Regions from separate parts of the Ruegeria sp. BI11 genome, predicted to be linked through region 4. Evidence: riboswitches for the same ligand, from Rfam matches in the RefSeq annotation. Region 4 holds a riboswitch; each other region holds the start of a gene.
What was found. Region 4 has a riboswitch for cobalamin ahead of ACR0DT_RS24265 (DUF1636 family protein). Riboswitches for the same ligand answer to the same signal wherever they lie in the genome.
Positions count from the first base shown of each region.

Region 1 (7,954 bases), on a different contig from region 4:
TCGCGGGCATAGTCCAGCGCTTTGGCGGTGCCCTTGAGATCAATCGCCATCACCACCTCACCAGCCGGGTTGTAGACGGTCATGGTCTTGTTCTGCGCAATAGCGTTGACGAAACTGCGGTCGGTGAAAAATACCGTCGCGCCCGGCACGTCGCGCTGATTGAAGCCGATGGCGGTGGCGTCAAAGCTTTTGCCGTCCAGCTCGAACCGAATGGGGTAGCTCTTACCCTGTTCGATATCGCCCCACGCCTTGTTGTAGACGGCGAAATACCCGCGATTGTCCAGCGCGTCATAGCCGATACGCACCACCGAGAGGTCCTGATAGATTGTCTGGATCAAGCACCCATTGCCAAGTGCAGGGTCCATCATGATGTTCCAGCCCTCAACAAAGCCTTTATCGATCAGTTCCTGCGAAAACGCGGCGGTGGCTGTAAAGGCGGCAAGCGTAAGGGCAATAAGGCGTTTCATTACTATTCCCAATATCAAATGGATAAGGTTACAGCCATAGTACACGTCGCGTTCAAGAGGCAAAGGCCAATCTCGGCTGATGAGACCGTGAAAGAAGACCTATGTGTTCGGCGGAACCCGGCTATGCCTCGCCGACCAGGCGCTTGAAACTCGACCGTGGCACAATAGTTTTCGCTCCATAATCTAAGGAGCGAGTCATGCCGCAACATCCAAGAACATTCTCTCACATCGGATTGTCCGTCCCAAACGTTGACGAGGCTGTAAAGTTCTACTCCGAGGTCCTTGGTTTCTACATAATCATGCCGCCAACGGACGTGATAGAGGATGAAACGGATATCGGTGTCATGTGCACTGATGTGTTTGGCCCGGAATGGAAAAAACTGCGTATTGCGCATCTCGCGACCGCTGATCGAATTGGATTTGAGCTTTTCGAGTTTCACGGGAATTACGTGCCGGAAAACAACATCGACTTTCGCCAGAATGGCACGTTCCATTTTTGCGTCCAGGACCCAGATGTCGAAGGCTTGGTAGAAAAAATCGTCTCTGCAGGTGGCAAACAACGGATGCCGATCCGATACTATTACCCCGGAGAGAAACCATACCGTATGGTCTACGTTGAAGACCCGTTTGGCATTGTCTTTGAGATTTACAGCCACTCCTATGAATTGACCTATTCGTCGGGTGCTTACACCTGACAAATTGGGCAGAGTCCGGTGTGAAACTGGAACAGGTAAAAGTGTTCTGGTTGCCGTGGTATAGCGGTACTCAGAGCTCTTTTCGGGCTCTTAGCGCAGCCGTGATCGTCCCGTCATCCAGATAGTCAAGCTCTCCGCCAATCGGCACGCCTTGCGCTAGTGAGGTCAGACGGACCTGACCCTCCAACTGATCGGCGATGTAATGGGCGGTGGTCTGGCCGTCGACGGTGGCATTCAGGGCGAGGATGATTTCGGTGATCCCTTCGGCTGTCACGCGGTCTTTAAGGCGGGGGATGCGCAGTTCGTCCGGCCCAACTCCGTCCAGCGCCGACAACGTGCCGCCCAGAACGTGATAGCGGCCTTTGAACACGCCTGCGCGTTCCATCGCCCAGAGGTCGGCAACGTCTTCGACCACGCACAGTTCACCGGTGGCACGGGCCTCGCTGTCGCAGATGCCACAGATATCGGTGGTGCCCACATTGCCGCAGTTCAGGCATTCGCGGGCGGTGATGGCCACTTGCTGCATGGCGTCCGACAGGGGCGTCAGCAGCAGGGCGCGTTTGCGGATCAGGTGCAACACCGCGCGACGGGCCGAGCGAGGACCGAGGCCCGGCAGCTTGGCCATCAGATCGATCAGGTTGTCGATATCGCTGTTCGAACTCACCGGGTATGCTCCTGCAAATGGGCCGGGCAGGGACGCCCGGCCGATGTTCCGTCAGGAGGGTGTATCAGAACGGTAGCTTGATGTCTGCGGGAAGGCCCATGCTTTCGGTCAGCTTCGCCATCTCGGCCTGCGCGCGCTCAGCAGCTTTGGTCTGCGCGTCCTTGATAGCGGCCAGGATCAGATCCTCGACCACTTCCTTGTCGTCGCCGTTGAAGATCGACGGATCGATGTCCAGACCTTTCAGCTCACCTTTTGCTGTGGCGGTGGCCTTGACCAGCCCGGCACCGGATTCACCGACAACCATGATTGTGTTCAGCTCTTCCTGCATATCCGTCATTTTGGTCTGCAAATCCTGCGCGGATTTCATCATCTTGGCCATGTCGCCCAGACCGCCGAGTCCTTTGAGCATCGGTATTCTCCTGTGTATCGCGTTTGTCGCCTAAATACGGGCGGTACCCGCGCGGCACAAGGGGCGAGGTTGCTCCCGCCTGCCGGGCCCAAGCTCGCTTAGGGCGGTCGGCATTAGCCGATGGCCCGTGGCGGGCGCGGGAGGGGTCCAGTGTCCCGTGTCTCGATGTGGCTCAATCTTCCTCGAATGGGTCCCATTCGTCTTCGACTTCGGGCAGGGCCTCGGTTTCGACCTTGGCCGCACGTTGTTCCGGAGTTTCGATGTTCTTGATCCGCGCCTTGGGGAACTGTGCCAATACGGCCTTCACCAGCGGGTGCTCCTTGGCTTCGGCTATCAGCGCTTCCTCAGCTGCGTTTTCCTTTTCATAGATCGTCTCGCCGCCGCCTTCGTTGACGACCGTGACGGCCCAACGGTTGCCGGTCCAGCGTTGCAACGCAGTGCCCAGACGTTGTGGCAGTTGGGCCGAGGCACGCTCGGTCGGCTGAAACTCGATGCGCCCGGGTTGGTATGCCACCAGCCGCAAAGACCGTTTGACCTCGTCTAGCAGTACACCGTCGCGATTTGCGCGGATCAACTCGACCACGTGGTCGAAGGTCGGATAGCGCGCCAGTGCGGCCTGCACATCCTGCGCCAACGCTGCGCTGGGAGCGCTGCCCCCGCCATGGGCCGGTGCTGCGTAAGAAGACGCCACCGGCGCCTGCGCCTGAACAGCGGCATGCGATGGTGCCGGTAGCCCGCCGCCCGGTCCACCGTTTGGTGGCGGAGGCGTGTCTTGCAGGCGTTTGATCAGCTCTTCCGGGCTGGGCAGATCGGCCACATGGGTCAGGCGGATCACCGCCATCTCGGCGGCCATCATAGCATTTGGTGCTGCGGATACTTCTTCGAGCGCTTTTAGCAACATCTGCCACATCCGAGTCAGAACGCGCATCGGCAGGGCTTCGGCCATCTGTTGACCGCGTGCCCGTTCGTCCGGGGATACGGTGGGGTCGTCGGCGGCGTCCGGCGTGATTTTGACAACGGAGACCCAATGGGTGATCTCGGCCAGATCGCGCAGCACGGCCAGCGGGTCGGCACCTTCGGCATATTGCCCGCCCAACTCGGTCAGCGCGCTCGCGGCGTCACCGCGCAGGATCATGTCCATCAGGTCTAGCACCCGCCCGCGATCGGCCAGGCCAAGCATCGCGCGGACCTGATCGGCACTGGTTTCGCCCGCCCCGTGCGAGATTGCCTGATCCAGAAGCGAGGTCGCATCCCGGGCCGAGCCTTCAGCCGCACGGGTGATCAGCGCCAGCGCGTCATCGGCTATCTGCGCGTTTTCCGCAGCCGCGATCTTGTTGAGCAGGCCAATCATGTCTTCGGGCTCAATCCGGCGCAGGTCGAACCGCTGACAGCGCGACAGAACCGTGACAGGCACCTTGCGAATCTCGGTGGTGGCAAAGATGAATTTCACATGCTCGGGTGGTTCCTCAAGCGTCTTGAGTAGCGCGTTGAACGCGCTGGTCGACAGCATGTGGACCTCGTCGATGATGTATATCTTGTAGCGTGCACTGGCGGCACGATAGCGGACACTGTCGATGATCTCGCGGATATCGTTCACGCCGGTTCGGCTTGCGGCGTCCATCTCCATCACGTCAACGTGGCGGCCTTCCATGATGGCCACGCAGTGTTCACATTGACCACAGGGTTCGGTCGTTGGCTTGCCTTCGCCATCGGGGCCGATGCAGTTCATACCTTTGGCGATGATCCGCGCCGTGGTGGTTTTCCCGGTGCCGCGAATGCCGGTCATGATGAAGGCCTGCGCGATCCGGTCGGCTTCGAACGCGTTTTTCAGCGTACGCACCATTGCGTCCTGACCAACGAGGTCGGCAAAGGTTTCCGGGCGGTATTTACGGGCGAGAACCTGATAGGCGGGGCTGGGCGTGTCGTTCATGTCTGCTCTGTCGGATTCGGGTTCCGATGCAGCGTAGAGACCCCCGCCGCCCGCGTCCACAGCAGGCTTGGGTGAATTTCGGTTTGCATGGCAGATTGCGCGCCCTACAAGCAATGTTTGAAGGGGGCCAACCATGAATCAGTTAGCAATTATCGCTGTATCAGTGGGAAATGGCACCGTTGCTTTATCGCCGCTACCAGGTCGGGGGGGCGAATATGCTCGGGACTTGGGCATCATTCGCGATTGGCAGCCGGATCTCGTGATCTCGATGACCACAGAGGTTGAAATGCTGCAAGAGGGTGCAGGCAGTTTTGGTGGCGACCTACGTGCGCGCAATATCGAATGGGTGCATTTGCCAATTGCGGATTTTGGTGCGCCGTCGCCTATGATTGACGCTGTATGGACCAAGGTCAGCACAGCGGCTACACGCATTTTGTCCAACAGCGGGCGGGTGTTGGTGCATTGCCGGGGCGGTTGCGGGCGGTCCGGGATGATTGTCCTGCGCCTTATGGTCGAACATGGCGAAGATCCCGAGACGGCGTTGAGCCGACTACGTGAGGTGCGGCCCTGCGCCGTCGAGACCAGCGGTCAGATTGAATGGGCCACCTTTCCACAGACGAGCGGCTAGATCAGAGCGCCAACTGCCGTTCCGTCTGTGCCACTGGATCGGACGGAATTGCTGTGACTTCTAGCATCGCGCAGGGTGGAGTGGTCAGCATGCCTGCCGGGCGCATGATCACGTCAGGGCCGAACATCATATCCGCGTAATCGTCCAGCGAATCCAGTGATGCATCATTTCCGGTTCCGCAAAAGACCCGGATCAGGTCCTTCTGCGCACGGAACCGAGCGCTGCAACCTTGCGCGCAAAAGGCCAGTTCACTGCTGCCGTCGAATTCAAAATCTGGCGTGGTCGCAGGAACCGCAGCGTCCATCGCCTGAACGACGGCACGTGCCATTTGCGCCAGTGCCGGACAGGTTTTCCCGGTGCGTTGGCAGACCGTTGCAGTGAATTGGTGTGTCTTCGTCTTCCAGATCATCTTGCGCCCTCCGCGCGTGGGACGGGGGCATGGATCAGGTATGACAGCGCGCTGACGACCTGCCCGGACACCCCGTCCGAGTTTCGGTTTTGGTTTGATGGCAGGTCTCCTGACTTGCGGGTCGTTGCTTTGCCGACCTTCCCAGCCTTGCGGCCAGTGGCGTTTCGGCATTGCTCACCGCTTACAGTTGCGGGGGCAGTCGCGGCCTTGGTCCGTTCCGGTTTCCCGGGCAGGACCGCACCGTGTTCCCTTTTCATCCCGCCCCGCGATCGGGGACGAGAACCATCACCCAATCGCTAGCGGGTTGGAGTGACCTGAGTCAAGCGGCCTTTTTTCGGGGCAAGGTGGACGTTTGGTAATGGTGAAACGGGATTGACTCGAGACGGGAAACGATGGCGTTTGGATGGTGAACTAATCAGTTCAGATTGGGGGCGCTATGTTGGACACCGCACAAGCCGTTCTGACCGAGGATCTTCGGTTTCCTTCGGGTTCTACCCAACTGTCGGCCCGGCTGTATCAGCCGGTGGCCGAGCCTCAGGTTGCGGTGGTCATCCACAGCGCTACCGGAGTGCCGCGCGACTATTACCAGCATTTCGCACGCTGGCTGGCTGCGGAACGCGGCATGGCTTGTCTAACCTATGATTACCGCGATTTCGGTCACTCACTAAGCGGACCTTTGAAATCAGCACAAGCCACGATGGCGGATTGGGCATTAATCGACATGCCTGCGGCTCGGTCCGAGATGCGTCGGCGCTATCCCGACGCACAGCACTGGAGCATCGGCCATTCCGTTGGCGGGATGCTTGGGCCGATTCAGCCGGATATTGAACAGATCGACCGCATGATCTGTGTCTGTGCCGGACCTGTAACCGTATCGGACCATCCCTGGCCCTATCGGGCTCTGGCTTTGCTGTTCTGGTACGGACATGCGCCTTTGTCCGTACAAGCGCTGGGATATTTGCCGGGCAAGGCTTTGGGATTCGGGGCGGACCTGCCTGCCAGTGTCTATTGGCAGTGGCGTCGCTGGTGCACCACGCCACGTAACTATCTTCCCGAAATTGGCGTGACCTTGCCCGAGGCCCGCTGGGCGCAGTCAGACACACCCGTAGACCTGTTTACTTTTGAGGATGACGACCTGGTGCCAAAGAATGCGGTTTGGCGGCTGGCCGATCTGTATGGTCCCAACGCGCGCCGTCATTTGCTGTCTCCGGCCGAGTTCGGCCTTTCCAAGGTTGGACATATCGGCGCCTTTGCCCGACGCAGCGCAGCCGTCTGGCCACGATTGATCGCCTAGACCTTTTCGCAACATTTCAAAGTGGGAAAGTTGAAGTGAGAGGTTGGACATCGACCCAAGCGGGGCTCGTTGTGGCTGCTTCCTTCCGGACCTGACCAGGTTGGCGAGGCGCTCGCCCGCGCCAACCTCTCGGGGTTTGATATAGGCAACGGACGCAGGAAACACAACCCGTCAGAGCGTCAAACGGATCAGCAAAAAGCCCTCATCGTCTTCTCCGACTACGTGAGGATCGTATTTCTCAAGCTCGGCAATGTGAGCCCACGCCTTGGGGCTGGTTCGCAGCAGCGTAGTCGCGCCCTGCAACGGTGCAAATTTAAAGGGATAGGGCAGGTGCTCCAGGGGATCTTGCGGCAATGCGCCTGACAGATAGTCCCGCAGGACGCGCTGGATTGGCAAAACCGGAAGTTTGATGGGCTCGACGCGATCGACAAAGGGAAAATGGCCGCCGCCATTGGCGCGGTAATTGTTCAGCGCAACGACGAACCGTTGATCGGCGGCTAGCGGATGGCCATTGAAGCAGATGTTCCGAATGCGCCGATTTTCGGGGTCGATCAGGCGGCCGCTGGCATCAAAACGAGACGGTTGTGAGAGATCGAGTTTGTAGGTAAGGCCCTGTATAATATCGAAATTGTGTCCCGCACGGTTGAGATCTACCAGTGTGGTCTGTTGTCCCGATATGATCTGGTTGAATACACCTGCAGACATTTCCAGCCAGTCGCGGATTTGCTCTCCGGCCACGACCACCGCCTGCAGCTCATTGGGAAACGCATACATATCGCTGACATGGCGCAGGCATACCTGACCAGGCGCAACATCAGTGAAAAACCGCGGACCGGCACGCCCTCCGAATTTTGAAGGAGCGGTTGCGGACAGAACCGGTAAATCCGCAAAGGGCATGTCCTGCAGATAGGGTCGCAGGGCTGCCGCCTGGGCCGCTGTGGTCAGAACTAGACCCCGATCCGGGGCACAAAAGCTGAAATAGCTGTGCAGATGCTGATCGGTCTGACCAACGGGTTGCGCTGTGCGCCGTCGGGTTTCCGAATGCCCCATAGCGAAAAGGGTCGCCAAATTCGGGTCTTCTTCGATAGATTTTGGTGAGTTGCCGGGTTTTGAGGGGCACACCGACCGCAGGATGACGCGGTGATCCTGCACTGTCCAACCGCCGTTTTCCGCTCTGTCCAGGGGCAGGTCGATCAGCCCTAGATATGCCCCGAACGCACCGGGCATGACCACAGGTTTGCCCTGGACCAACCCAAGGTTTGCGTCGACGTGTTCAGTGCTATCATGCGCACTACCGGGCAGCGTCAGATGCGAATGCCCGGCAATCAAGGCGTCTATGCCTTCAATTCCGGTCAGAGGGATGATCGCGTTCTCCAAGTAGGGGTCCGGTTCGGCTGGCCCTACTCCTGTATGCGCAAGTGCGAGGATCAGGTCACAGCCCAAAGCCTTTAGATCCCA
Region 1 covers NZ_JBQFSM010000009.1:56,625-64,578, reverse strand. Annotated here, with positions in the region: gene ACR0DT_RS17945 (hypothetical protein) at 1-467, opposite strand, end outside; gene ACR0DT_RS17940 (lactoylglutathione lyase family protein) at 665-1,162, shown strand; gene recR (recombination mediator RecR) at 1,233-1,826, opposite strand; gene ACR0DT_RS17930 (YbaB/EbfC family nucleoid-associated protein) at 1,891-2,235, opposite strand; gene ACR0DT_RS17925 (DNA polymerase III subunit gamma/tau) at 2,408-4,165, opposite strand; gene ACR0DT_RS17920 (protein-tyrosine phosphatase family protein) at 4,299-4,793, shown strand; gene ACR0DT_RS17915 (hypothetical protein) at 4,795-5,202, opposite strand; cobalamin riboswitch at 5,285-5,504, opposite strand; gene ACR0DT_RS17910 (alpha/beta hydrolase family protein) at 5,639-6,496, shown strand; RNA gene ffs (signal recognition particle sRNA small type) at 6,530-6,628, opposite strand; gene ACR0DT_RS17900 (bifunctional 2',3'-cyclic-nucleotide 2'-phosphodiesterase/3'-nucleotidase) at 6,668-7,954, opposite strand, start outside.
Region 1: another riboswitch for cobalamin. It lies ahead of ACR0DT_RS17915 (hypothetical protein); the one in region 4 lies ahead of ACR0DT_RS24265 (DUF1636 family protein).

Region 2 (7,954 bases), on a different contig from region 4:
CTGCCCTGACCGCAGTTTGCGCCGTTGTTTTCAACTAATCAAGGCGGCAGAAAAATATGCCGTAAAATTATAGCGAAAATACACACTCAGTAGAAAATGCCTGCAAAACCGGGGCGTTGGCATTGAATGCATGACGCCAGGTCACCCGACCAGCGGATTTATGCCCGATCCGCACTGTGCCAAGCTCTCCCTCGACAAACAGGCAGGCAATGCGCCCGTGATCCTTCAACTGTGCGATCAGTGCCTCGGGCACCTGCTCAACCCCGCCTTGAATCATGATGACGTCATAAGGACCGTGTTCTGTTGCGCCCTGCGCTAGCGGACCAACATGCACAATCGCGTTGTCCGCATCTGCCTCCATCAGGATCGTTTGTGCTTCGGAAGCCAGATCTTCGTCTTCTTCCACAGCGACCACCAACTGCGCCATTCGGGCCGCGACGGCGGTGGAATAGCCCAGCGCAGGGGCGATATCCAAAACCACTTCGTCATTCGAGATATTCAGTGCATCTAGCATTTTTGCCAACGTCCGCGGCTCGGGCAGACAGCGACCGTCCCCAAGATCGATCACGCCTTCAGCATATGCTGCTTCGCGTTGCGCATCGGGTACAAAATTCTCTCTCTGGACGGTCAGCATGGCGTCAATGATAGGAAATTTTGTTACATCCGAGGGTCGAACCTGTGTATCAACCATCGTACGGCGCCGGGTTGCGAAATCTGTCATTGGATCGCTCATGTTAGTCCCAAGTATTTCAGGCTTTTGCCATATCCGGACGGAACCAGCAACGGCTGCGGTGTTGAAAGTTTCGCCAGATCGCAGAGACTTGGTGTCGCGCCACAATAATCAGCACCCCATGGAAGCGGATTTTTTGCGAGCAACCCTCTGGACGCCCCTAGAGAAAGGTGTTAAAACGCCTGCCACACCACGGCAAGTATTTGATTTTACTTGAAAAGGCGAGTTGGCGGAGTGGTGACGCAGCGGATTGCAAATCCGTGTACACCGGTTCGATTCCGGTACTCGCCTCCAATCCTTTAAAATCTCAACCTGTTTCAAAGGCGTACGGTGCGCTCTATTCGGCCTGCCCTCTCTGAGGGATGACCTCATAGCCCGGCTCTTCCGGTTCATCATCCGTCATTTCGGTCGGAAAACCGGGTGCGGTGATATCCAGCCCGGTCGAGTCCTCCAACCGTTTGATGATGTTCGGCGACAGTTCACGCTCGCCATAACGGGCAATTCCATCCTCAAAGATACGGATCATCACAGGGTTGATTTCCAAGGGCACTCCGGCTCGGTCGGCGACGTCCTGGAACAATCCGATATCCTTTTTGACAAGATCCATGGTGAACGAGATGTCACGCGACCCGTTCAGAATGACCTGACTTTCGGTTTCATGCACAAAGGAGGTGCCCGAGGAAATCTTGATCGCCTCATAGGTGGTGTTCAGGTCCATTCCGGCCGCCTTTGCCGTCACCAACGCTTCGGCACAGGTGATCAGGTTGGCCGTTGCCAGATAGTTGGTCAAAACTTTCAGGACCGAAGCCGACCCCAGTTCCCCAGTATGCAGCACGCGCCGGCCCATCGTGGTCAAAAACGGCAGAATGCGTTCAAAGGTTTCGCGATCACATCCGGCGAAGATCGAGATATTGCCGGTTGCCGCCCGGTGGCACCCGCCCGAGACCGGGCAGTCTACGGCGGCACCGCCCCGTTCGATCACCATGGCGCCCAGCCGTTTGACCTCGGCCTCGTCGGTGGTCGACATCTCCATCCAAATCTTGCCCGGCCCGACTTCTGGCAGCATGCCCTGCATCACTGCGTCCGAGGCAGCCGGGGACGGCAGGCAGGTGATAACGGAATCACAATCCCGCATCATCTGTGCCGGGCTTTCGGCGGCATTGGCACCTTTGGCTACAAAATCGGCCACAAGATCGGAGTTGAGGTCATGAACCGTCAGGTCAATCCCATTGCGCAGAAGCGAGCCGGACAGTTTGCCGCCCACATTTCCCAAACCGATAAATCCGACTTTCATAATTCCCTCCTGACGGTCGTATTCGGGTTTGAGTATCCGTGTTGTCTTTCGGAAACGAAAATGATTAATAATGCCAGTTATGGTCAAAAAAATTTGGTGATACATGGACCGCCTGCCGAACCCTGCATGGCTGCGCAGTTTCGAAACCGCTGCGCGGCATCTAAACTTTACGACCACAGCGAAAGAGCTGGGGCTGACGCAGACGGCGGTATCTTTGCATATCCGCTCGCTCGAGGCGGAACTGGGCCAAAAGCTGTTCACCCGGAATGCCCGGCGGTTAGAGCTGACCGAGCTGGGCCATTCTTATTCCCTGACTGTGCGGCGTGCGCTCGGCGACATTGCGCTGTCCACCAACAGCCTATTCGGCCCCGCCTCGCGCCAGACTCTGACAATCCGCGCGGCGATATCGACAGCCACATACTGGGTCGCTGCGGAACTGCCCGGCTTTTCCGCGCGCCATCCGGATATCCCCGTGCGTCTGGTATCGCATATCTGGAATGACAGCGTGGCACCAGGCGATGTGGATGTGGAAATCCGGCTGGGTTATGGCGATTGGCCAGGGGTCCAGTCCGAAAAGCTGACAGATGAAAAGTTGGTTCCAGTGTGCCGGGCCGGGGACGGCCCCCTCACTCTGAATACCCTGCAAGAAGGCCCTCTCATTCACATCCTTGGATACGAGGACAACTGGGCGCGGTATTTTCAGGCCAACCATATCGCTCCTCCGGATCAACCGCCCAGCCATTCAGTCGACACCTCGGTCGCTGCGCTGCAACTAGTGATGGCTGGTGCGGGTTATGCGACGGTGCTGGAACGGTTCGCCCAAAACGCGATCCGGCAGGCTGCGCCCATCGCGATTGCAGGACCTGCGATTCCCTTTGCCCAGTCGCATTACCTGATCAGCGCCCAGGGTGCCGCCCAACCGACCGACGCAGCCGGGTTGTTTTGCGCCTGGCTGCGGGAACGGCTGGCTGCGCATGCCGCGGATTGACACAGGCTGGTCGCTTTTCTGACCTGATCGAAATCGCCGTGTGCCTCATGCTTGACAAGGCCCCTGCCCGTGCCGCATGTCCCTTGCGTTGGTGTCCATCTTCGGATGGATGAAAAGGGAATGCGTCAGCGGGCAACCGTCAAACGCAGCCGCCCCCGCGACCGTGACCGGAGAGGGTGCCCAATGCCACTGGCCTGTAAGGCCGGGAAGGCGGGACATCTGCCGGGGCAAACGCCCCGACATCCGCAAGCCGGGAGACCTGCCAGCGCCCGAAGTTGAAACCGGACGGGGTGATCCGGTGTCGGGTCCATGTGCAGACGTGGCCCGCATGAAACCCCGTCCCCTGCGAAGAGGATTTGGGGGGATGAGAGACGTGACCGAGGTTGCACCAGTCGAGCTGCTGGTCTGCACCACCTGTCGTCGTGGCCTGCCAATTGAGGACGATGCACAGCGTCCGGGCACCCTGCTGCACAAGGCATTGGAAGATGCAGGTTTGCCCGAGGGGATCGCGCTGAAGCCGGTCGAATGCCTGTCCAACTGCGATCAGGGATGCTCGATTGTGCTGCGCGGCGGGCCGACCCGCTGGACCTTTGTTTACGAAAACCTGAACGAAACCGACCATGTCGACACCATTGTCGAAGGCGTCACCAAGTACCTCGCCGCCGATGACGGTCTGGTCAAATGGCGCGAACGTCCCGAACATTTCCGCAAAAACTGTGCGGCCCGCATTCCCCCGATTGGAGCCCTGAAATGAGCAATCTCGAAAAACTCCCCGTCACTGTGATCACCGGCTTTCTGGGCTCGGGCAAAACTACTCTGGTCAAGCACCTGATGCAGAACCCGCAGGGCAAACGTCTGGCCGTTGTCGTCAATGAATTTGGCGATGTTGGCGTTGATGGCGATATCCTGAAATCCTGTGCCATCCCCGATTGCCCGGCGGAAAACATCATGGAGCTGGCCAATGGCTGCATCTGCTGCACCGTGGCCGATGATTTCATTCCGACCATCGAGGCCCTGATGGCGCTGGAACCGCGACCCGATCACATCCTGATCGAAACCTCTGGCCTCGCCTTGCCCAAGCCGCTGCTGAAAGCCTTTGACTGGCCCGATATCCGCTCGAAGATCACCGTGGATGGCGTGATCGCGCTGGCCGATGCCGAAGCCGTCGCCGCCGGGCGTTTCGCCCCGAATGTCGAGGCCGTTGACGCCCAGCGCCTGGCCGATGACTCGATCGACCATGAAACGCCCCTCTCCGAAGTGTTCGAGGATCAGATCTCCTGCGCCGACATCATCCTGCTGACCAAGCCCGATCTGGCAGGCCCGGAAGGTGTTGCTAAGGCCAAGGAAGTCATTGCAGCCGAGGCCCCGCGTCCGCTGCCCGTGGTTGAGGTTGCCGAGGGGGCTGTAGATGTCCGTGTTGTTCTGGGCCTTGAGGCAGCGGCCGAAGATGACATGGATGCCCGCCCGTCGCATCACGACGGACATCACGACCACGAGCATGACGATTTCCAAAGCATCATAGTCGAGTTGCCGGAACAGACCGACCCGGCCCAACTGGTCGCCAATATCGAACGTTTGGCGAATGAGCTGAACATTCTGCGCGTCAAAGGCTATGCCGCAGTTCAGGGCAAACCGATGCGTCTGTTGGTGCAGGCCGTTGGCGCCCGTGTGCGTCACCAATACGACCGCCCGTGGGAGCCCGGCGAGGAACGCCGCTCGCGTCTGGTCGTGATTGCCGAGCATGACGACATTAAGGAAGCCGCGATCCGCGAAATCCTCGTGGGTGTGACCGAGGCCGCCGAGTAAGCCATGCACGTCGTCTTCCGCGAAAGCCACGGGTTAGAGGAAACAGAGACCCCGACCGACCTGGGCCAGAGCCCGGCGGATCTGGTGGTGCTGTCCTTTTCGGACAGCGACCTTGGCGCTTTCGCTGCAGGCTGGCATCGCGGCGGCGGCGCTGACGGACGAATGCCCACGATGCGGCTGGCCAACCTGACGGCGCTAAAACACCCTCTGTCCGTCGACACCTATGTCGAGCAGACACTCGAGGGCGCGAAAGGCATTCTGATCCGTCTCATTGGCGGCGTACCCTACTGGTCCTACGGTCTGCAGCAGGTTTTGTCGTTGGCACAGGCCAAGGGCATCGCGCTAGCCGTATTACCCGCCGATGGGCGCGAGGATACGCGGCTGGACGACTATTCCACCTTGCCCGTGTCCACACTGCGGCGACTGGCGCATCTGTGTGATACTGGCGGAGAAGTCGCGGCGCAGGCCGCATTGGCGCAGATGGCGCTGGCGGCGGGGCTTTATGCCGGGCCGGTGATGGGAGCCAAGACCCTGCCGGAATGTGGTGCTTGGTGCCCGGATCGCGGCGTGATCGCGGCAGATACCGCGTTCTCAGGCGACGCGAAACGCATCATCGTCACGTTTTACCGCGCTTACCTGACCTCGGCTGACACCGCCCCGGTCGCAGCACTGATCAGAAGCTTGCGCGCGCGAGGGTTCGATGCGGTTGGATTATTTGCGCCATCCCTGAAAGCGCCCGCAGCCGCCGATTGGCTGCGCGAACAGGTCGTTGCTCTGACCCCATCGGCGATCATCAACGCCACCTCTTTTTCAGGCAAAGGCGCGTCTGGGACGTCCCCATTGGATGCGGCGAATGTGCCCGTATTCCAGATTGCACTCGCCACGTCGCGCCGAAAGGCTTGGGCCGAGGCGGAACGCGGACTGTCCCCCGCCGACCTCGCCATGCATGTGGTGCTGCCTGAGGTGGACGGGCGTATCTCAGCAGGCATTGCCTCGTTCAAGGAACCGGGCAAGCGCGATCCGCATCTGGAATATTCCCGCTTTGCCCATCGGGCCGAGCCCGAACGTATCGAGGCCATAATCGACCGGGTGACTGGATGGCTGGCGCTGCATAACAAGACCAAGGCCGATCAGATCCCGGCGCTGGTGCTATCCACCTATCCAGGCAAGGACTGGCAGATGGCCCATGCGGTGGGTTTGGACGCGCTGGCCTCAGCCGAGGCGATGCTGTCCGATATGCATGGCGAAGGCTATGACACCGCTCCCGCTGAGCCCATTGCCGACACATTGATGAACGCGCGAATTTCGTGGCCGCAACAAGACTACCAGACGGCGCTCGCAGACTTGCCTGAACAACTGCGCACTGACCTCAATACAGTTTGGGGACGGGCCGAGGATGACCCGACCTTCAAGGATGGAGCCTTCCACTTCACCGCTCTGCGACGCGGTAAGGCACTGGTCGCGTTGCAACCCGAACGTGGCACGCCCGAGCTGCGCGATGAAGATTACCACGACCTCTCGCGCACCCCGCGCCACGGCTATGTGGCCTTCTATCTGTGGCTGCGCAAAGGGTTGGGTGCCGATGCGCTGATCCATATAGGGGCGCATGGCACGCTGGAATGGTTGCCCGGCAAATCCGTCGCCCTGTCGGCGAACTGCTGGCCCGAGGCGTTGATCGGCGATCTGCCGGTCATCTACCCCTTCATCGTCAACGACCCCGGCGAGGCCGCGCAGGCCAAACGGCGGATCGGAGCCATCACACTGGGCCACATCCCGCCCCCGATGAAGGAAAGCGGCACGCCGGACCGGATGGTACGGTTGGAATCCTTGCTGGATGAGTTCTCGAACGCCGACGGGCTGGACCCCAAGCGCCGCGACCGTCTGCAGGAAGACATCCGGGATGAAGCTCAGGCCATTGGGTTGGAAAGCGATCTGGGTCTGGATCAGGCCACCTGCACCGCCGAAGCGATCACCCGCATCGACCGTTTTGTCTGCGACATCAAGGAAAGCCAGTTCGGCGACGGGCTGCATATCTTTGGTCGCGTGCCCGAATTCACTGGCAATTTCGACCCCGCCCCTTCCGCCCACGCCGAGCGCAGCGCCCTGATTGATGCGTTGGCAGTAAAACGGATCGAGGCCGGGCCGTCTGGCTCACCCTATCGGGGTCGGTCGGATGTGCTACCGACGGGGCGGAACCTCTACACCACTGATCCGCGTTCGGTGCCAACTCGCGCTGCTTATACGCAAGGCGTGAAACTAGCCGAAGAACTGGTGCGGCGCCATCTGCAAGAGGAAGGCGACTACCCGAAGGGGCTGATCGTCGACCTGTGGGGCTCGGCCACCATGCGCACAGCGGGCGAGGAATTCGCCATGGCGCTGCATCTACTGGGTGTGAAGCCCGTTTGGGACAAAGGGTCTGAACGAGTGTCGGGCATCGAAGTGCTACCGATCACCGATCTCAGCCGCCCGCGCCTTGATGTGACCCTGCGCGTATCGGGCCTGTTCCGGGACGTGTTCCCGACGCTTTCGGCACTGTTTGGTCAGGCCATCCGTGCCCTGTCAGATCGTGAAGAAGCTCCGGATTGGAACCCTTATGCCGGGCAAACGCCTACAGCACGGGTCTTTGGGCCGGCCCCGGGCAGCTATGGCGTGAACATGACGCAACTGTCTGAAATATATACGGGTGAAGCCAGAACACAGGCGGGCGAAGCATGGCTCCAGGCAAGTTCTTTTGCGTTAGAGGGCGACCATATCGTGCATGATGTCACCGGCATCACCGCACGTGTCGCCAATGCCGATAGTTTTGTCCACCTGCAGGATCTGACTGAGACCGACCTGCTGCTGGCCAACGATTATGCCACGCATGAGGCCGGGTTTGCCGCTGCTAAGAAGATCACCGGCGGCAGCGCGCAACTGTACCATCTGGATAATACCAACCCCGACAATCCCCGCGCCCGCACCCTGCCCGAGGAAATCAGCCGCGTTGTTCATGCCCGCGCTGCCAATCCCGGTTGGATTGCAGGGATGCAGCGCCACGGGTTCCGCGGGGCAGCCGAGATCGCAGCGACGCTGGATCATATGGCATCTTTTGCCCACCTGTCTGGGACGGTCGCGCCGCATCTGTTCGATCTGTACC
Region 2 covers NZ_JBQFSM010000015.1:15,872-23,825, forward strand. Annotated here, with positions in the region: gene ACR0DT_RS21940 (protein-L-isoaspartate O-methyltransferase family protein) at 68-721, opposite strand; tRNA gene ACR0DT_RS21945 (tRNA-Cys) at 951-1,024, shown strand; gene ACR0DT_RS21950 (NAD(P)-dependent oxidoreductase) at 1,068-2,024, opposite strand; gene ACR0DT_RS21955 (LysR substrate-binding domain-containing protein) at 2,128-3,012, shown strand; cobalamin riboswitch at 3,085-3,293, shown strand; gene ACR0DT_RS21960 (DUF1636 family protein) at 3,377-3,766, shown strand; gene cobW (cobalamin biosynthesis protein CobW) at 3,763-4,818, shown strand; gene cobN (cobaltochelatase subunit CobN) at 4,822-7,954, shown strand, end outside.
Region 2: another riboswitch for cobalamin. It lies ahead of ACR0DT_RS21960 (DUF1636 family protein); the one in region 4 lies ahead of ACR0DT_RS24265 (DUF1636 family protein).

Region 3 (7,954 bases), on a different contig from region 4:
CGCCGCCGAGGCACAAAGGGTGATCCTCGGGCACGACGCCCTTTGCCTTGTAGGTGGTCACGAAGGGAATACTGAAATGTTCCAAAAAGGCCTGCACCACATTGCGCGAGTCGTCGTAGAGCACGTCCAGACCCACAATCGCGATGGGGCGTTCAGCCTCGGCCACCCAACGGCGGGCTTTCTCAACGCAGTTCCCTTCGGGCGCTACGGCAGCGGGTTTGACCAGACGGCGGCGTTTTATCCCGGATACGCGCGTATCCGCGACCGAGATCGGCACGTCGACGTGAACCGGACCGGGGCGCGGCTGATTGGCTAGCGAAACCGCCTTATCCGTGACAACATCCGCGCCCTGTGCCGTCAGTTTGAACGTCCCCTTGGTGATCGAGCGGTAAACCTGCGCGTGGTCCATCACCTGATGTGTATAGGTCAGCGCCTCATCCTCATCGACGCAGCCGGTCAGAACGATCATCGGCACCCGGTCCTGCAGCGCGTTTGCGACGACGTTAATCCCGTTCATCGCGCCGGGGCCCAGTGTGGCCACCAGAATGGCAGGCGCTCCGTCGCGGTGATGCACCGCCTCGGCCATGAAACCGGCGGCGTTTTCGTGTTTGGCCAGGTGAAAGGTGATCCCGGCCTGTTCTAGCGCGTCCACCAACGTCAGAACCTCGCCGCCCGGCATGCCAAACGCGTGGCGGCACCCGGCCTCGTACAGTCGTTGGGCCAGAAGGTCAGCCGCGCGGGTAGAGAGGTCCTGCATTCTTTATGCTCCGAAATTTTCGCTGCTCAGCAGATTGCGGAGGACGCGCCCGGACGCAAGCAGGATCACGTCAGTGTGACTATTTGACGGCGGATTCCGCCACTGCCTTAAACTTTGTGTCGAGTTCTTGGGCAATATCGCGCAATGGCTCTCCGCCTTCATAGACATAGGGGGCAAAGACAAAGCTGGGTGTTTTGTAGGACAGGGTGGCCGTACCGTCGTCGTTTTCGGTTACATAAAAGCGGACCGGTGCCTCGATCATGGCACTGACCGAGGTTTCCAGAACGCGCACGGCGTAGTCGTTGTTGAAGGCCCCAATCACCAGATTGCCGGGAATGATGATGCCGCGGGCCGCAGCGGCCTTGGTCGGACCGGCCTGTGTGACCACGATCAGCCCGTTTTCTTTTACGGCGGACTTTGTATCCGCAACCAGCTGTTCATAGGTTTTGTCAGTCGGATATACCGCCCAGCCTGACAGTGGTTCCTCGGCCCCAACGGGCAGGGCAAGAAGACAGAGCAAACCTAAAAGCGCGCGCATGATTGTGCCTCGTTTGATGTGGCCTTTCGAGTGATGCCAGAAATCCGGGTTCGGTGCACGCACATTCCTGTGCGCATTCGGGATTGCGCCAAGGGCCGGAAAGCCGCAGAAACATGCAAACGACCAAACACGAGGCCACACGTGGACCCGATACGCCTATTGATTTGCAGCAGCTGTGCGGGAAACCGCGACTCTGAGGCCGAGAAACAGGCTGTGGATACTGCGCTGACTCGGGCAGGTTTGAATGACCGGGTTGAGGTCACGGATCACGCCTGCTTCAGTGGCTGCGCGGAGCCGACGGCACTGGCGCTGCAAGCCCACGGGCGGGCGTCTTACGTGTTTTCGGGGGTTAATGTTGTTGCCGATGCCGAAGACATCGCGGCAACCTGCCAGACCTACTTGGACAGCCCCGCAGGTTGGATCGAAGACGCCCGACCCTGCGGGCGGCTTCGGATGTGTTTGCGCGCACGTATTCCGGCGCTTTAGTCGACCTGAACGGTCACTGCCGCGACGACTGGTACATTGTCGACTGTCAACGCACTGTGGCTGTTTGCGTTCAGCGACACGGAAACTTCGACTTCGCCTTTCGGCAGGTCTGGAATGTGGATCCAGTTACCGTAGAGACGGGCCAGTTTCTCGCCATTTATGTAAACATGCGCGTGGCCTTCGCCGTCTACGTCGTCAGTCGACGCGTTTTCCGGGGCAAACCGGAAATTCTGAGGCATGACGTGCAGGTTCCACCCGGCCATCGGGTCTTGGGTCAAAGCGATTGCGACGCTGGGGGCGTCCGCCCCGGAGGGCAAGTTTACCGTAGTCGAATGGTCATGTGCCATCGCTTCAGCATGCGCGCCGCCGTGATGGGACGGGTCGCCGTGATCGTGGCCGTCAAAAGTGACGCCATTGGCGGCCGCCAGCACAAAGCCAGCACCACCGCCGAACACCAGGCCGATCGCAAAAAGGGCAAGTGAGCGTGCCATTTTTCTTTCCTTGAGTGCAAAAAGAAACGCGCCGGGCGGAACCCGGCGCGTCATTATGTTGGAGGATTAAGCCGTCGCTTCGACGCGTTTGCCTTCGCTCTGCCAGAAATAGCCGGCAAAGGTGCCGACCAGAACCCAAGCAACCAGACCGATGCCAAAGGCGCGGGCGGCGAACAAAGCACCGATTTCCGTCGGGACGGGGCCGGTGAACACATCTGGTTCAGGAGCACCAATCAGATGTGGTGCCAGCAACAAAACCGCAGCGATCACATAGCTGATCAGGTTGCCGCCAAAGGCAATCAGCCACAGTGCAACAATCGCGGCACCCACAGTGGCAAACCACCAGACCTGACGAGCATAGACGTCGGCAGCGGCGACACCGGGCACTTCAGGCGCCAGGGTAAAGCCGGGCGCCAGGTGAAAGGCGATGAACCCCGCCAGACCCCACAGAACACCAGTACGGCCATCAATCGTGTGACCCTGGCCTTCGGCAACTGACATCAGCGCAACCATCAGCAGCGCATAGCCGGTATAGGTCAGCATGGTGAAGATAACGCTCAGCCCGTCACGGGTCAGTTCCGAGAACATGCCCGGCAGTTCGGGATGGGCCGAAACGGCCTCGGCCCCGAAATGGACCAGCTCACCGGATTCGTACAGTTCCGCGTGTAGCAATACAGGTTGCACAAAGACCAACTGCAGCAAGGCGGCTATCAGCCCCGCTGCAGCACCAGCGAACAACGCGCTGGTCAGTATACGACTGAACATGTTCTTAGTGGCAGGGGAAGCCGGTCGCGTGGCGCACGTCGTGGGCTGCATCGTGCAGCGCTGCAGCCTGTACGTGACCGGTCAGGGTAATGATGCCCAGACCCAGAACCACCGCGAACATGACCGGAAGGATACCAGCGCGCGAGGCGGATGCTGTTTGCGTTTGTGTTGCCATCTTTTATTCTCCTTTGCCGCCGCACCCGACGGCCGGTGTTTCAATTGTCGCCTGGCAGGTCTCCTGGCTTGCGGGTCGATGCCTCTGTTCGCCTTCCCCCTGAGAACAGGAGTGGCTGGTTGAACAGGGGCTCTCCGCTTACAGTCGCGGGGGCGGCTGTGGACTTGGCTGCCATGGCAGTCGCACCACATTCCCTCTTAGCATCCGGATGTCTCCGGCAGGACCAGACGCTTTTATTTAGCCGCTATGATGCCAACCGCGCAATCGTCATTTGCGACCTTTTAGGTCAGATCACGCGCTTTTTCAGCAAATAGATATCCATGATCCAGCCATGGTCGGCGCGTGCCCTGGCGCGGGTGTCCAAAATCTCCTGCGCCACATCGGTCAGAGCGCCTTTGATTAGGGTTTCCTCATTCATGCCGACATAGGCACCCCACCAAATGTCGTAATCGGCCATGTCCAAGGTTTGAAATGAACATTCACCATCCAGCATTACCGCAACTTTTGAGGCATTTGTAGGCCAACCCTCATCCCGGATGCGTCGTCCAGTCGTCACGACATAAGGCGCACCTAGATCATTGATTGGGATGGCATGAGCCGCTGTCAGCGCCTGCAGGGCGGTGATTCCTGGGATTACCCGTGTCTGCGGCCGAGGGTCTAATCGTGACGCGATTCGCAGTGAGCTGTCATAAAGCGACGGGTCGCCCCAGATCAGCAGCGCCACATGCTGCGCATTCGGATGAGCCGCAATTGCCTCGTGCCAGCGTAGGGCAATTGCATCATGCCATTCGTCGACGCCACGCAGATAACCATCGTCGGCCCGGCGTTTGGGAATATCGAAATAGGCGATCTGTGGCGGTGTGTCGGTCACAGCGGCGATGATCTCTTCGCGTAGCCCGGCCAGATCGGCCTTGTTCTCGCCTTTGCGGGGGATCAGGATCAGGTCTGCATCGCGAATAGCCTGCGCGCCCTGAAAGGTCACGTGATCCGGGTTGCCAGTACCAATTCCGATCAAAGTCAGGTCAAACATCGTCGAACTCTGCCAATGGGCCATACAAGATCAGGGCCGGAGCTGTGCCGATTTCAGATTCCAGCTTGTCCGACAGCACGCCAATGGTAGCGCGATGAAGGCTCTGGTCGGGGGTCGAAACGGACTCGGCCATCAGGGCTGGAGTGTTCAGTGGCAAGCCATGGTCGTGTAGAGCCTTAACCAATAGGGGAAAGGTCCGTTTACCCATGAACACCACCGTCGTCGCATCCGGATCGGCCAGTGCAGGCAGGTTCAGATCTTCGGGCAGTTTGCCACTGACGTCATGACCGGTGACAAACTGAACCCGCCGCGCGGTCAGACGTCGAGTCAGCGGTATCCCCGCCGCTGCAGCGGCTGCAACGGCCGACGGGATGCCGGGAATAATCTCATACTCGATCCCGGCGGCGCGCAGGGCGACAAGCTCTTCTTCCAACCGGCCGAACAACCCACCATCGCCGGATTTCAATCGCACCACGCGGGCACCGGTCTTGGCATAATCCACCAGCAGGCGGCTGACGTGATCTTGCTTGGGCGAAGGTCGCCCGGCGCGTTTGCCCACGCCCACCAAATCGGCGTCGTCGCGTGCATGGCTCAGGATAGGGCCGCTGCTAAGGTCGTCGAACAGTACCGCATCGGCTTTTTGCATCCGGTCGACTGCTTTCAGGGTCAAAAGCTCGGGGTCACCGGGGCCGGAACCGATGAAGGATACGAACCCGCTCATGCCGAGGCCTCAGCGATCAAGTGAAAGAAAGTACCGGTAACGTTGCCGCGTACCGATCCGGTCTGCGGACCCTCGGCCCCTTCGGCATCAAACACCCGCGCCAGATGTGCGTCGGGTTGTTCCATGATCGAGGAATAGTGGAACTCATGCCCCCGCAAAGCGGTATCGGCTGCAAAACCGGGCATCGGGGCCAGCAATTCCGCGCGTCGGTATCCCAAATTGAACTTGCGCTTTTCATACGAAGTCACGAGTCCCAACAAGCCAGCCATCTGATGCTGGACACCTTCTTTGTCGATCAATGCTTGACCCAGCGCCATGTAACCTCCGCACTCCCCATGTACGGGTTTGGTTTCGGCATGTTTGCGCAGGCCGGTCTGGAATGTGTCGGCAGCAGCCAACGTACCGGCATGCAGTTCGGGGTATCCGCCAGGCAGCCAAACCAGGTTGGCATCAGCGGCAGGTGCTTCGTTCGCAAGGGGGGAAAACGGCAATATCTCAGCCCCCGCAGCACGCCACCCTTCTAGCAAATGCGGGTAGGTGAAGGAAAACGCGGCGTCCCGGGCCAGTGCAATCCGTTGCGCCGGGGGGCGCGGCAGCGCGGCTGACGATGGCTCATTGGGGCCTGAGGAGGCCGCCACTTTAATAGCCTCAAGATCCACATGTTCGCGCAGAAACGCGGCGTAGCCGACAATTGCGCTTTCCAGATCGGGATGCTCGACCGCTTGAATCAATCCCAGATGGCGTTCCGGAAGGGTCAGATCTCCGCGTCGGGGTAAAACGCCCAGAACCGGCAAACCGGCGCGTTCCATGCCCAGACGGGTCAATCGTTCATGCCGGGGGCTGGCGCAGCGGTTCAGGATCACTCCGGCAAAGGGCAGGTCCGGGTTATACATCCGAAACCCCAGAGCCGTTGCGGCTGCCGATTGCGCCTGACCGCCTACATCCAGCACCAGCACCACGGGCCAGCCCATGCGCTGCGCGGTCTCGGCACTAGACCCATGCCCCAGCTCGCCCGGCTTGGCCACGCCATCGAACAACCCCATCGAGCCCTCGGCGACCACTATATCCGCACCCTCAGCTTGCGCCGAAATCGCGTTCAACAACGGATCACCCATCGCCCAGCTGTCCAGATTGAACGAGGCCCGCCCTGCGGCTGCCCGGTGAAAGGCAGGGTCGATGTAATCGGGGCCGCTTTTGAACGGTTGTACGGTTAGGCCATCTTCAGCCAAAGCCCGCAGCAGGCCCAACATTACTGTTGTCTTGCCTGTTCCCGACGACGGGGCCGAAATCAGAAGACCCGGAGGATTAGTCATCTCCATGACTCCAGCTTGACCACGGGCTATCGGCGCTTTGCGGGCGATAGCGACGATCATAATCTTTTGAATACAGGCAGCTTTCGTCGAACCCTTCGCCCGCCAGCGCCGGGCCAACCATGATCAACGCAGTACGCGCGATGCTGTCATCCAGCGCCTCTTTCAGGTTGTCCAGCGTGGCGCGGATGATCCGCTCATCCGGCCAGCTGGCCCGATACACCACGGCCACGGGACAGTCTGCGCCATACGCAGGGGTCAGGTCAGCAATCACTTTGTCCAGATTGCCGATCGAGAGATGAATGGCCAAAGTCGCCCCAGTGCGGGCAAAATTCTCAAGCGTCTCGCCTTCTGGCATTGACGATGCACGGCCCGGCGTCCGGGTCAGGACAACAGATTGCGCCAGACCGGGCAAGGTCAGTTCGGTGCCCAAGGCTGCGGCAGCGGCCGCAAAAGACGGCACGCCGGGGGTTACGCTGACCGGGATGCCCATTTCCTTCAGCCTTCGGATTTGTTCACCCATCGCCGACCAGACCGAAAGGTCGCCGGAATGCAGCCGCGCCACATCCTGACCAGCCTGATGCGCGGCCTCAATCTCGGCCATGATCTGGTCTAGGTCCATCGGCGCGGTGTTCACGATCTTTGCGCCCTCGGGGCAGTGACCGAGGATTTCCTCAGGCACCAGCGACCCGGCATAAAGACACACGGGGCATGACGCGATGATATCACGTCCACGCAGGGTCAGCAGGTCGGCAGCGCCCGGTCCGGCACCAATGAAATGAACGGTCATTTTTGTCCTCCAACGGCGACGGCGCAGGTGGCAAGCCGGTCGTCCGATATTTGTCTGGGTGAGATCAGCCGCGCACCAGAACCGGCGGCGGCAAGGGCGGATGCTTCGGCCACGCTGCCGGTGCCATAGGTGGCGCGGCTGCGGTTCGAGCAGGTGAGTGTGCGTTGCCCGACCAGATCGGCTGGGGCAACAAAATGCAGGGGCAAATCGATGACCGAGGCGAATTCGGCCAGTGCGGGATGGCCGTCTTTATCCGCCACCGTTGCCAGCGCGTCCACAGGCTGCCCGTTGCTGGCCCGATCAAATGCCGCGTGTAGGCTATCCAGCGTGGCCGTGGACGAAAACCCCAATCCCGCGACGATCATAGGGTGACGCTCCACTGCACCACAGGGTAGGCGGACTTCCAGCCGCGTCGGGGGCCAAGCGCCGAGGCCTGTGCCAGTTCAATGCGCAAAAGCTCTCCGCCAAGTTTACCCTGCCACTGCGCCAGCAAAGCTTCGCTTTCCAATGTCACAGCATTGGCGACTAGCCGGGTGCCTTTGGGCAGGGCGGCTTGCAGCCACTCCATCAATTCGGTGCTGAGACCACCGCCGACGAAAACCACGTCCGGCAAGGTTAGGCCACCAAGCGAGCCCGGAGCGGTGCCATGCACAACGTTCAGCCGGTCCTGCCCCAATGTATCAGCATTGCGGCGAATGCGCTCGGCGCGATCCGCGCGGGGTTCGATGGTTGTGGCCGTCAGGGTCGGGTCACACATCAGCCATTCGATGCTGATCGACCCCGTGCCGCCGCCGATATCCCACAAGTGTTCGCCTCGCTGCGGGGCCAGTGCCGACAAGGTCAGCGCCCGGACAGGGCGTTTGGTGATTTGGCCGTCGGTTTCGAAAATCT
Region 3 covers NZ_JBQFSM010000015.1:28,616-36,569, reverse strand. Annotated here, with positions in the region: gene ACR0DT_RS22055 (thiamine pyrophosphate-binding protein) at 1-757, opposite strand, end outside; gene ACR0DT_RS22050 (DUF302 domain-containing protein) at 837-1,295, opposite strand; gene ACR0DT_RS22045 (DUF1636 family protein) at 1,437-1,781, shown strand; gene ACR0DT_RS22040 (hypothetical protein) at 1,778-2,272, opposite strand; gene ACR0DT_RS22035 (CbtA family protein) at 2,339-3,037, opposite strand; gene ACR0DT_RS22030 (CbtB domain-containing protein) at 3,042-3,212, opposite strand; cobalamin riboswitch at 3,249-3,455, opposite strand; gene cobF (precorrin-6A synthase (deacetylating)) at 3,499-4,242, opposite strand; gene cobA (uroporphyrinogen-III C-methyltransferase) at 4,235-4,963, opposite strand; gene ACR0DT_RS22015 (cobyrinic acid a,c-diamide synthase CobB) at 4,960-6,282, opposite strand; gene cobM (precorrin-4 C(11)-methyltransferase) at 6,269-7,063, opposite strand; gene ACR0DT_RS22005 (cobalamin biosynthesis protein) at 7,060-7,428, opposite strand; gene cbiE (precorrin-6y C5,15-methyltransferase (decarboxylating) subunit CbiE) at 7,425-7,954, opposite strand, start outside.
Region 3: another riboswitch for cobalamin. It lies ahead of ACR0DT_RS22030 (CbtB domain-containing protein); the one in region 4 lies ahead of ACR0DT_RS24265 (DUF1636 family protein).

Region 4 (7,954 bases):
TTGGTCAGAACCTGTTCGACAGATACATCTCCTTTGCTGATGCCTGGATCGAAGATCAAGACTTCAAGGATCCGGATACTGGCCAGATTCTCAATCGGGGCGTTTTGGAACAGGAACTTGAAAAGATCGAAAAACCGGCCGGAATTTCCAACCCCAAGGATTTCCGAAACGAAGTTGTCAAATTCGTTCTGCGCGCGCGGGCCAACAATCAAGGTCGGAACCCTGACTGGCGCAAATATGAAAAGCTGAGAAGGGTTATCGAAAAGCGCATGTTCGGTCAGATTCAAGACTTGCTGCCGGTCATCAGCTTTGGTGCCAAGCGGGACAAAGAAACTGAAGCTAAGCATAACGAGTTCATTGATCGCATGATCGGCCGCGGCTACACGCGCCGTCAGGTCAGGCGCCTGGTTGAATGGTACATGCGGGTCAACAAGGCAGGATGAGGAGTCTATGCTAAAATGGCCCATTTCATCGACCGAAGGCTGAACCCCAAGGATAAGAACCTTGGGAACCGTAGACGATTTCTGCGCCGGGTTCGCTCTGCCGTCAAAGAGGCGGTTGACGAAAGTGTCCGGCGCCGAAAAATCGCCGATGTCGGCCAGCAGGAAAACGTCTCGGTACCGTCAGACGGAATCGGAGAACCTCATTTTCAGCATGACATCAAAGGTGGTTCCAGACACCGGGTTCTGACCGGAAATAAGACGTTTAAAGCGGGTGACCGGCTTAAGAAACCCCCGTCGGGCCAGAGCGGGCAGGGTGGACGTGAAGGGGCGCCCGATGGGGAGGGCGAGGACGAGTTCATGTTCGTTCTGTCGCGGGACGAGTTTCTTTCCCTGTTCTTTGAGGATCTCGAACTGCCCGACATGATCAAACGCAGTCTGAAAGAGGTTCCCGTCTCTAAACCGCATCGCATGGGCTATACCGCCGCCGGAACACCCGCCAACCTCAGTGTTTCGCGTACAATGCGCAATGCTTTCGGCCGACGTCTCGCAATGCGGCGCCCGACAAACACCGAGATACAGGCTCTAACACAACAGGTTGAAGAACTGGAGGCGTTGGAAAAACCAGATGCGGCGCGAAAGGCGGAGAAGCAGTTGCTGCGCGATCAGCTCGACAAGTTGCTAAGGCGACGCAAGATCATTCCCTACATTGACCCGCTGGACGTGCGTTACAAGTATTTCGAGATGCGCCCCGAGCCAGCGGCAAATGCGGTGATGTTCTGCCTGATGGACGTTTCGGCCTCAATGGGTGAGCGGGAGAAGAACCTTGCCAAGCAGTTCTTTGTCTTGCTGCACCTATTCCTCAAGCAACGCTACGACAAGATCGAGCTTGTATTCATCCGCCACACCCAGGTTGCCGCGGAAGTTGATGAAGACACCTTCTTTCACTCCCGCCAAACCGGCGGTACGGTCGTGAGCAGCGCGCTCAACGAGATGAAAAAGATTATCGAAGCCCGCTACCCGTCCGCACTGTGGAATATCTATGCCGCGCAAGCATCAGATGGTGAGAACTTCAGCGGAGATTCGCAATTGTGCGCCGACCTGCTGAACAGTGAACTGATGAAGTGCTGCCAATATTTCGCCTATACGGAAATCGTCGACGAGACCGAAGCCAATCTGATGAACAGCGAAGATAATGGCATGGAACTTTGGCGCTCGTACCGACAAGTCGCAGAGGCCTGGCCAAACTTCGCCATGAAACGGATCGCGCGCGCTAGTGACATCTACCCGGTTCTGCATGAGCTGTTTGCGCGCAAGACGAACGGAGTTTCCAATGGCTGATCGGGCTAAAGCCAAGACACCGCTGTTTGACGGCGCGGAGTGGGATTTCGAGACCATCCAGCGTAGTTTTGACGCGATCGAGCGCGTGGCGATTGATGATCTCGAACTTGACGTCTATCCCAATCAGATCGAAATCATCTCGTATCAGCAGATGCTGGATGCCTACTCGTCGACCGGGATGCCGCTCATGTATCGGCACTGGTCTTTTGGGAAGCGTTTCGTTCACGAAGAAAAAGCCTACCGCAAAGGCGCAAACGGCCTTGCCTATGAGATCGTAATCAATTCCGACCCCTGTATTTCGTATTGTCTCGAAGACAACACGATGGCGCTTCAGGTCCTTGTGATTGCGCACGCGGCCTTCGGGCATAATCATTTCTTCAAGAACAATCATCTGTTTCGCCAGTGGAGCGATGCGCAGGGTATTCTCGACTACCTCGACTACGCACGTGGTTTTATTGCCCAATGCGAAGAACAGCACGGGGAACGCGAGGTTGAGAAATTACTCGATGCGGCGCACGCGCTCATGCCGTCGAGCGTTTTCCGGCACCGGCGCCCACCCCACTCATCGCTCGCGGATGAGAGAACCCGACAGCGCGAGCGGCGCATCGAAGAAGAGCGGGCAGTACATTACCTGTGGGATGCCTTTGATCATCCCACGCAATCATCCAAAACCGATGAAGAGGCACAAAAACGAAAGCGCGAAATGGGGCTGCCGGAAGAAAATCTGCTCTATTTCGTTGAACGTCACAGCCCGGTTCTGGAGTCCTGGCAGCGTGAAGTTCTGCGCATCGTCCGCAATATCGCGCAGTATTTCTACCCACAGCGCCAGACCAAAGTGATGAACGAAGGATGCGCCTGCTTCGTCCACTACTACATCACCAATCAGTTGCACAGCGCCGGTCTGCTGACGGACGGCGCAATGCTCGAAATCTTGCACAGCCATACCAACGTGCTGACGCAGCCCGATTTTGACGCTCCGAATGCGATGGGGATCAACCCTTATGCGCTGGGTTTCGCGATGATGCAGGATATTCAACGCATCTGCACCAACCCGACCGAGGAGGACCGGGAATGGTTTCCGGACATAGCGGGCAGCCGCGCTTGGCGTGAAATTTTAAAGGATGCCTGGGCTAACTACCGTGACGAGAGTTTTGTTCAGCAGTTCCTCAGCCCCAATGTCATGCGTCGTTTCCGCATGTTTTCGCTGACAGATGACGACGGAAAACCCTTCTACACAGTCGACGCGATTCACGACGAACGTGGCTATCATCAGGTGCGCGACACCCTGGCGCGTGGCTTCGACGTATCGGAACACGATCCTGATATTCAGATCGTCGATGTGGACCTGTTGGGAGATCGCCACCTCAGGCTGAATCACTCTGTGCGCAACGGTGTGCCGCTAGACAAGAGAGCCTGTGAAGCGACACTGGACCATCTACGACAAATTTGGGGCTTCGACGCGGCGTTCGAAAACTAGCAACGATTGTAGGCTTAGACGCCCCACTAGCTCCGATGTCCCCTTTTAGTTGTCTAGCCAGAAATACCTTGTGGGACAAAAGCAAAGAATAACCCCGCCGGAGCGGGGTTAATCCGTGAAGAATTTCGTCAACGCCTAATGCATGCAGCAAAATGCGCCGTGCTTCACATCTTTCATCATCATATCAAAGTCCTTGCCACGCATCTCAATCAGAGTTTTATGGTCTCCGGCTTCGAACCAAATCCTGTCGAGTCCAGTGAGACTGTTGTCTACAACGGTCGGCAGATTATAGGCGTCGCCAACCGGCGGTATCGCGCCGAGGGCGCAATCATCAAACAGTTCGCGCATTTCGGATTCAGGGGCCAAACCAAGACGGCGGTCCATCATCGATTGCAGAGCGGTGAGGTCGACCTGATGATTGCTTGGCAGAACAGCAAGAATCGGACCCTCCTCCATGTGTATTACAACGGACTTTGCGAGGTGATCGCCGGGTACATGCGCCGCTTCAGCGCATTCGCTCGCAGTGGCGGCATAGGGATGCGGGACAGTGTCAAAAGGAATCCCTTGAGAGTCCAGATGATGCTTCAGACGAGATGCGATAGTCATGGTGCCCTCCATATAATAGAAGGCGTCCCGGACGCGAAGCGTGTCACGGTACGCACCCAGGGCGCAATTTGGTGTATGAACTCATATTGTGCGCTCAATGAGCGTAACGGGCAAGGGGGCAAGGTGTACAATCGCCGGGGTTAGTCCTGATGAAGGCTGCCGTAGCACCGAAAAACCCGCCCGCCCCCGATCGAAGGACCGAGATAGGCCCATTTCGATCTTGTACTGGACCCTGTATTTGGCCCCGACGCCGAAGTATGAGCGGTAATCTGGGGCAAAGCAGACTGCGCCGGAATCGCCGCTTTGGCAATTCCACGGTCGCCTTTGACGCTTTGTCGACCGCGCCGAGGCAGTGGTTATCCGAAAGTGCACAGCCGTGATCCCAGGAACCCGCGCGGTATTTCTGATCGAAAGGCCGTCGCTTCATGTCTCGGTTGACATGGCACTCGGTCTAAGACAATCAAGGAATGGATGGTTCCCGATGGTGCGCCCAAGGGATGAATAGGGAATACGGTGAGGTCTGCCAAACGGCGCCAAGTCCGTGACTGCCCCCGCAACTGTAAGCGGTAAGCGACGCCAAACACCCACTGGCCTAGTGGCTGGGAAGGATGGCCAAGCATCGACCCGCAAGTCAGGAGACCTGCCATCACATGTTTAACCAACCCGGGGCGGGGCGTCCTGGAAGGAGGCTTATATGGCACGTCTGATACGTGTTTACATGATCGGCACCTTCTGTCCGCGCTTGGCGTCAAGCGGAGCGGGCAATGCCGGATACACCTGACCATATCCTTCTGATCTGCACGACCTGCAGCGGCACATTGTCTTTTGATGCCATACGCTATGCGTTGACCGGCAAGTTGCCTGCGGGATTTATGATCCGTACTGTTGCCTGCATGGCCGGTTGTGCGCATCCGGTAACAGTCGGATTCCAGGCCAGCGATAAGGCGCAATATCTATTCGGCAATATTGAAAGCTCAGAAGACATTGAAGCTTTGGCTGAGTTCGCGTGGCAATACCATGCAAGTAGGGATGGCTGGACCAACGCCACTGACCGACCCAGGCCATTGTTCACAAAAACCCTTTCTCGTTTACCTCGGATCCAATTGGAGGAGCCAACATGACGACTTCGGCCTTTCTGACTGCGCGCGATCTCGAATACTACGCGCTCAACGGAGACACTCTGTTGCAAGGCGCCTCGTTTGAGCTGGATGAGGGGGCCATATTGGCGATCGCCGGACCGAACGGGGCGGGGAAAACGACGCTTCTTAACCTACTGTGCGGGACGGCTGAGCTTGTGCTGGGTGACGTTTTGATCAATGGACGCAGCCTAAGACGGATGACCGCCAAAGAGCGCGCCCGCATAATCGCTGTTGTGGGCCAGCAAGAGCTTCCGGATGGCAGGCTTATGTTGCGGGATTATATTGCATTGGGCCAAATTCCAATTTGGGCTGACCGTTCGGCTGAAGAACATGCTGAAGAACTGAACCGAATTCTGCACCAGACCGACCTTGCCGCGCTGGCAGACAAGCGGATGGCGGTGTTGTCCGGGGGCGAGCGTCAACGCGCGCATATCGCCAGGGCACTTGCCCAGAACCCGTCGTTGCTGTTCCTGGATGAACCCACCAACCATCTTGATCCGGATGCCAAGGGGCGAATGCTGTCTTTGGTCGCCGAATTGGGGATCACGGTGGTGATGATCGTCCACGATCTGGTGATGATCCCCGAGTTCGCCACCCACGTGGCATTGATGAAATCTACGAGACTCACGGGGTTTGGCTCCGTGGCCGAGGTGCTGACCCCAAAGCGGGTCCGCGACACTTTTGGCGTCGATTACCTGTGCTTTCAACACGAAGGCCGCGTGATCCCGGCGCTGGATATCCGAAGAAACACTGTTTCAACTTAACCCAAGGAGCTATCCCCTATGAAACACATCTGGTCCGTGGCGCTGGTCACAGCCATGGCTGGCAGCGTATCCGCCCATGAAGTCACCGTTGACAATTGTGGCGAGCCACTTGTTTTCGACACCCAGCCCGAGCGACTGGTCGTGCATGATATGAACATGACCGACATGGCCTTTGCGCTGGGTTTGCAGGACAAAATCGTTGGCCTGACCGGCATCACTGGCTGGTACAAGACCAGCCCGGAATTCGACACGTTGCGCGGCGATATCCCCGAGCTTGCGCCCAAATACCCAACGGTTGAAAATCTCGTGGCCGTGGAACCCGACCTGTTCTTCGCGGGCTGGTACTATGGTATGAAGCCAGGCGGTGATGTGACCCCAGATACGCTGGAACCTTTTGGCATCAAGACCATGATCCTGTCCGAGAGCTGTGTGCATCTGGACAAGGATCGCCCCGAGGCCAACATGGATCTGCTGTTCAACGACGTCCTGCGACTGGGCAAGGTTATGCACGTCGAAGACAAGGCTGATGCCCTGGTCAATGTCTGGAAAGAGGAATTGACCGCGATCAAAGCGCAAACCGCCGACCTGAGCAAACCTCGCGTCTTTTTGCTGGACGGCCCGGCGGACGCACCTTTTACCGCAGGTAAGTTCGCTATTCCCGATGCGATGATTGCAGCCGCCGGTGGTGACAACGTCACTCATGACATGGACACAAGCTGGGGGCGTACCTCTTGGGAGGCGGTCGCTGCGGCGAATCCGGAGTTTCTGGTGCTGCTGGATTATCAGACTGGCAACGGCGCCGAAGATACATTTAAGTTCCTGCAGGACCATCCGGTAATGTCCCAGACCGATGCCGTGAAAAACAAGCGCTGGATCGGCCTGAGGTACGAAGAGCTGACCCCCGGACCGGCAAATATCGAGGCAATCTCGAAAATGGCAAAGGCCATGCATCCGGGCCTGAATTGATATGGGCCGATTGGCTCTGACATTGGTGGCAGGGGCGGTCGTGCTGACCGCCCTTTTGCTGGTTTCGACTATCTACGGAACGACCTCGATCCCGACTTCGGATGCGTTCGCCGCAGTGGTTCTAGGCACCGGACTGGTTGAAGGCGACATGTCTCCATTACATCGGATCGTATTTGACCTGCGCCTGCCGCGCGCGTTGTTCGCCGCGGTGATCGGAGCCGGTTTGGGCATCGTCGGCGTAGTCCTGCAAACTACCACGCGCAACGATCTGGCCGACCCGTTTTTGTTTGGTTTGTCCTCGGGCGCTGCGGCAGGCGCCGTGTTCGTCATAACGGTTACGGGGGATATTCTGGGTTTCTGGACTTTGCCTCTGGCTGCGTTCTGCGGAGGGCTTGTCGCGTCAGGCATTGTGCTGGCACTGGTTCATGGGCTGCGCACAAGCGCGCCCGAAAAACTGATACTGGCCGGTCTCGCGGTTTCTTTCCTGTTCTCAGCGATTACCAACTATCTGATTTTTGCAGGTGATAGCCGTGCCGCACATTCGGTAGTCTTCTGGATGCTTGGCGGGCTGGGCCTGGCCCGGTGGGAGACCTTTCCCTTGGTTTGCGCCGGCCTGCTGTTGATTCTGAGTTATTCGCTGTATCGCAGCCGCTGGCTGGATGCATTGCTGACCGGGGACTTGACGGCTTCGACGCTGGGTGTGCCAGTACAAGGGCTTCGCTTCAGAATGTTCTTCGTCGCCGCCCTTGCAACGGCAGTGTTCGTCTCAGTAGCGGGTGTGATTGGATTTGTCGGCCTCATGGTACCTCATATCGCCCGAGGAATCGCCGGGCCATTGCATGGGCATCTCGTGCCGACTGCAGCCATCGTGGGTGCAGCCCTGCTGACTGGTTCGGACATCGTAAGCAGGCTGTTGTTGGCCCCGCAGGAATTGCCCGTCGGTATAGTTACAACCTCAATTGGATCAGTGTTCGTGTTCCTGCTGCTGTTCAGAACGGCCAGAAGCCAAAGGTAGCTTTGGCTACCGCAGTTCAACGGCAGCGCTTCCAACTCAACGGCAAGAAGCACCTTTAAATTAATCTTTGAGAATTAAAGTTCGCTTCGCTTTGAACCCAAAATCTGGTGCGGAAATTTCACTGATTGACGAGTGACGATTGAATGAAAAAGTAGGGGAAAGGTAAGCTTATGATTGAATTCATCAACTATTCTTCCCCTACCAAA
Region 4 covers NZ_JBQFSM010000023.1:6,670-14,623, reverse strand. Annotated here, with positions in the region: gene ACR0DT_RS24290 (PrkA family serine protein kinase) at 1-443, shown strand, start outside; gene ACR0DT_RS24285 (YeaH/YhbH family protein) at 459-1,781, shown strand; gene ACR0DT_RS24280 (SpoVR family protein) at 1,774-3,258, shown strand; gene ACR0DT_RS24275 (aminoacyl-tRNA deacylase) at 3,394-3,864, opposite strand; gene ACR0DT_RS24270 (DUF6525 family protein) at 4,014-4,244, shown strand; cobalamin riboswitch at 4,320-4,526, shown strand; gene ACR0DT_RS24265 (DUF1636 family protein) at 4,629-4,985, shown strand; gene ACR0DT_RS24260 (ABC transporter ATP-binding protein) at 4,982-5,767, shown strand; gene ACR0DT_RS24255 (ABC transporter substrate-binding protein) at 5,786-6,733, shown strand; gene ACR0DT_RS24250 (FecCD family ABC transporter permease) at 6,735-7,748, shown strand.